DNA from 2 places in the Nocardiopsis sp. iso_238 genome. Region 1 is predicted to be linked to the other one. Evidence: riboswitches for the same ligand, from Rfam matches in the RefSeq annotation. Region 1 holds a riboswitch; the other holds the start of a gene.
The links. A riboswitch is a leader RNA that binds a small molecule or an ion and turns the genes downstream of it on or off. The one in region 1 is predicted to bind glycine.
Positions count from the first base shown of each region.

Region 2: it holds a riboswitch for glycine, as region 1 does, so the genes downstream of both, gcvT (glycine cleavage system aminomethyltransferase GcvT) here and gcvP (aminomethyl-transferring glycine dehydrogenase) in region 1, are expected to answer to the same signal.

Region 1 is NZ_CM149668.1:3,709,015-3,711,209, forward strand. It holds gene gcvP (aminomethyl-transferring glycine dehydrogenase) at 1-1,257, opposite strand, end outside; glycine riboswitch at 1,355-1,446, opposite strand; gene AC0VYL_RS16925 (MerR family transcriptional regulator) at 1,598-2,098, opposite strand.
Region 2 is NZ_CM149668.1:4,792,615-4,794,809, forward strand. It holds gene AC0VYL_RS21670 (penicillin-binding transpeptidase domain-containing protein) at 1-581, opposite strand, end outside; glycine riboswitch at 786-887, shown strand; gene gcvT (glycine cleavage system aminomethyltransferase GcvT) at 1,028-2,143, shown strand.

The sequences.
Region 1 (2,195 bases):
CAGCAGGTTGATCCCGGCCTCCAGCGCGCGCTCGACCACGCGGTCGGCGCTGGGCACGCGCACGCGCAGGGTGTCGAAGTAGGCCCCGTGGAGCACCTCGAATCCGCGCTGGGTCAGCGTGTCGGCCAGGGCCGCCGTACGGGCGTGGACCTGGCGGGCGATCGCGCGCAGCCCGTCGGGGCCGTGGTAGACGGCGTACATCCCGGCCATGATGGCCAGGAGCACCTGGGCGGTGCAGATGTTGCTGGTGGCCTTCTCGCGGCGGATGTGCTGCTCGCGGGTCTGGAGCGCCAGACGGTAGGCGGGCTTGCCCGCGTCGTCCACGGAGACGCCGACCAGGCGGCCGGGCAGCTGGCGGCGGAGCTTCTCCCCCACCGACATGTATCCGGCGTGCGGGCCGCCGAAGCCGAGCGGGACGCCGAAGCGCTGGGTGGAGCCCACCGCGATGTCCGCGCCGAGGTCGCCGGGGCTGCGCAGCAGGGTCAGCGCGAGGATGTCGGCCGCGACCACGGCCAGGGCACCGCGCTCGTGGGCCTCCGCGATGACGGCGCCGGGGTCGCGCACCGCTCCGCTGGAGGCCGGGTACTGGACCAGGACGCCGTAGACGTCGCCCTCGGGCAGGCCCTGGGTGAGGTCGGCGACGACGACCTCGATGCCCAGGGGTTCGGCGCGGGTGCGCAGCACCTGGAGGGTCTGCGGGAAGACGTCGGAGTCGACCACGAAGACGTCGCCCTTGACCTTGCTGACGCGGCGGGCCAGGGTCATGGCCTCGGCGGCGGCGGTGGCCTCGTCCAGCAGGGAGGCGCCGGTGATGGGCAGACCTGTGAGGTCGGAGACCATGGTCTGGAAGTTGATGAGGGCCTCGAGTCGGCCCTGGGAGATCTCGGGCTGGTAGGGCGTGTAGGCCGTGTACCAGGCCGGGTTCTCCATGATGTTGCGCAGGATGACCGGGGGCGTGAGCGTGCCGTAGTAGCCGCGGCCGATCATCGGGGTGGTGGGCCTGTTGCGCGAGGCCAGGTCGCGCAGTTCGGCCAGGGCCTCGGCCTCACCGATCGCCTCGGGCAGGTCGAGCGCGGCGCTCTGGCCGGGGGCGCTGAGGATGGACGCGGGCACGGCCGCGTTCATGAGCTCGGCGGTGGAGCCGTAGCCGACCGTCTTGAGCATCTCGGCGGTCTCGGCGGGGGCGGGTCCGATGTGGCGGTCCGCGAACACCCGGGCGGGGGCGCCCGGGGTGGGGACGTTCGACGGGTCAGGCACGGAGACCTCCTGGTGACAGGGCCGATCGGGTCGGCGGTGTTCCTCACGGTCTCCCCCTCTGTCACCGGGCACGACCGCGCCCAGGCTTCAGAGCGGCCTACTCCGCGCGGTCCATGGTGCCTGAGAGGTTACTGGGGAGTATTGCCCCGTCGGCGCCCCGTTGCCCGAGGTCTCTCCCGCGCGGTATCAGCGGCCTGCTGACGCTCTGTATGTGTGTACAAGCAGGGCGAATGTCGGTTTTCATCCCCGTTGTGACTACGACCGTACTCGATCTGACCCCCTGACACCGAGTCAGGGCACACCTTTCACCGTGGACGTCGCACCGGCGCGGGTACCGGGTTCAGCCGGTCCGCCGCTCCCGGCGCCGCATGGCCAGCTCGTCCACGACCTGGGGGGCCGCCGCGGGCAGATCGGCTCTCTCCTCGGCCGGGACCACGCCGAGCGCCTCCTCCAGTTCACGGGAGACGTTGGCCAACGCCAGACCGAACATCCCCTGCCCCCGCTGCATGAGGTCGACGACCTCGTCGGGCGAGGTGCACTCGTAGACGCTGACGCCGTCGCTCATGAGGGTGATGCGCGACAGTTCGGCGGCGGGGCGGCCGCGCAGGTGGTCGACGGCCGTGCGGATCTGCTGGAGCGATATCCCGGTGTCCAGAAGCCGCTTGGCCACCTTCAGCATCAGGATGTCGGGGAGGCTGTACAGGGGAGCGTTCTGGGCGCCCGTGCGCACGCTGGGAGCCACCAGGCCGGTCCTGGCCCAGTAGTCCAGCTGTCGATAGGTGATCCCGGCGGCCGTACACGCCGCTGGGCCCCGATACCCGACGTCCGTAGGCAGCGCCATCACGTCCTCTTCGCACAGTAGGCCCTGCTGCCCCGCTAGCCGCAGCGCGGACCGCCTGTCATGGTGATCCCGCTTGCCGCTCGCTACCGCCACGCCG
Region 2 (2,195 bases), 1.1 Mb from region 1:
GAGATCTCCAGGGGGCCCTCCAGCCAGAACCGGTCCATCGCCCCCTCCTCGCCCACGTTCCGGTTGCCGTAGTCGAAACGGTCCACCCAGGTGGACATGCGCTCGTACCCGATCCGGTCCGCGACCTCCTGGTGCACCGGGACGTCGGAGGTGGGCAGGGCCTCGCGCAGGCTCAGCTCGTCGCCGGACTCGGGGGAGATCGCCTCGTCGACGTCGGACACCTCGCCGGTCTGGAGGGCGATCAGCGTGTTGGGCAGCTTGAAGGTGGACGCGGGCACGGCGCGCTCGTCGGCCTGCTCCGGGTTCACCACGACGGCGGACCGGTCACCGGCGTCGAAGAGCACGAACGTCCCGTTCACCCCGGCCTCGGCGAAGACCGCCTCCAGGTCCTCACGCTCCACGGTCTGCACGTCGCCCAGCTGGACGGGGTTGCCGACGGTTCCCTGCGCGGGCTCCGTGTCGTCCGTCGTCGCGCAGGCGGCCCCGCTGAACAGGGTGATGGCACAACCGGCGGCTCCGAGGGCGAAGCGGCCGGGGGCGTGCCCCGGCCTCCCGGGAGCGTGTTCGGTGTCGGTACGCACTCGTCTCCTCCACAGGCTGTCCGAAGGAACGTCCACCAACAAAGCTAGGGCATGCACGGTGGTCACACACCATGCTTCGTGACCTCGGCGGACCGTGTCGCGAAGGTCGTCCCCGCCGGTCGGATGCGGGGCGGCGGGGTCGTCCACAACCGCCCGGGCAGTCTTGGGCGACCCAGTTCGCCGCTGCTAGGCTGAGCGTGTTGCTGACCCCGTACGGGAGAGTGTCCGCGTATCCAGCGTGGGCCGCCGAAGGAGCAATCCCTCCCCGAAGACAACCTCTCAGGCACAGCGGACCGTACGGGCGAGACCACTCTGGAAAGCAGGGACGCGTTCCCTCGCCGAAGGTGCAAACCACGCCGAGCGCGCGGTGAAGCTCTCAGGCACCCATGACAGAGGGGGAGGATGGCAACGCCTTACGCACGACACCCATCCTCTCGGGAGTGCCCATGTCAGAGTCCGCGACCGCGCCGCGCCTCACCGCGCTGCACAAGATCCACGAAGAGGCCGGGGCGACACTCGTCGACTTCGCCGGATGGCTGATGCCCCTCCGCTACAGCAGCGAGACCGCCGAGCACACGGCCGTCCGTGAGGCCGCCGGGCTGTTCGACCTCTCCCACATGGGCGAGATCCGGCTGACCGGCCCGCAGGCCGCCGAGGCGCTCGACCACGCCCTGGTCGGCTTCCTGTCCAAGGTCAGGGTGGGCCGCGCCCGCTACACCATGATCACCGCCGAGGACGGCGGGGTCCTGGACGACCTCATCGTCTACCGGCTCGGTGAGGACGAGTACCTGGTCGTGGCCAACGCGGCCAACGTGCCCGTGGTCGCCTCCGCCCTGGCCGAGCGCGCGTCCGGCTTCGACGTCGAGGTGATCGACGAGTCCGCCGACTACTCGCTCATCGCCGTCCAGGGCCCGCGCGCGGTGGAGATCCTCGCCCCGCTCACCGACGCCGACCTGGACGACATCCGCTACTACGCGGGATACGAGCACACCGTGGCCGGGGTCCCGGTCCTGCTCGCCCGCACCGGCTACACCGGCGAGGACGGGTTCGAGATCTTCGTCCGGCCCGCCGACCGGGCGCCCGAGGTCTGGGCCGCCCTCATGGCCGAGGGCGCCCCGCACGGGCTGGTCCCGGCCGGGCTCTCCTCCCGCGACACCCTCCGCATGGAGGCCGGGATGCCGCTCTACGGCCAGGAGCTCTCCGCCGACCTCACCCCCTTCGACGCCGGACTGGGCCGCGTGGTCAAGCTCGACAAGCCGGGCGACTTCGTGGGCCGCGCCGCGCTGGAGGAGGCCTCGCGCACCGCTCGCGGTCGGCGCCTGATCGGCCTCGTCTCCCGTGGCCGCCGTCCGCTCCGCAAGGGCCAGGACGTGCTGCGCGACGGCACCGTCATCGGAGTCACCACCAGTGGCGCCCCCTCCCCCACCCTGGGCCGCCCCATCGCCATGGCCTACGTGGACGGCGACCTCGACACCTCGACCGGCGCGTTCACCGTGGACGTGCGCGGACGGGGCGAGGACGTCGACGTGGTCGAGCTGCCGTTCTACCAGCGGCAGTCGTAGGAAGCGGGGCCGCCAGCGGGCGGACCCGAGAACCTGCACGCCCCGCGCGGCC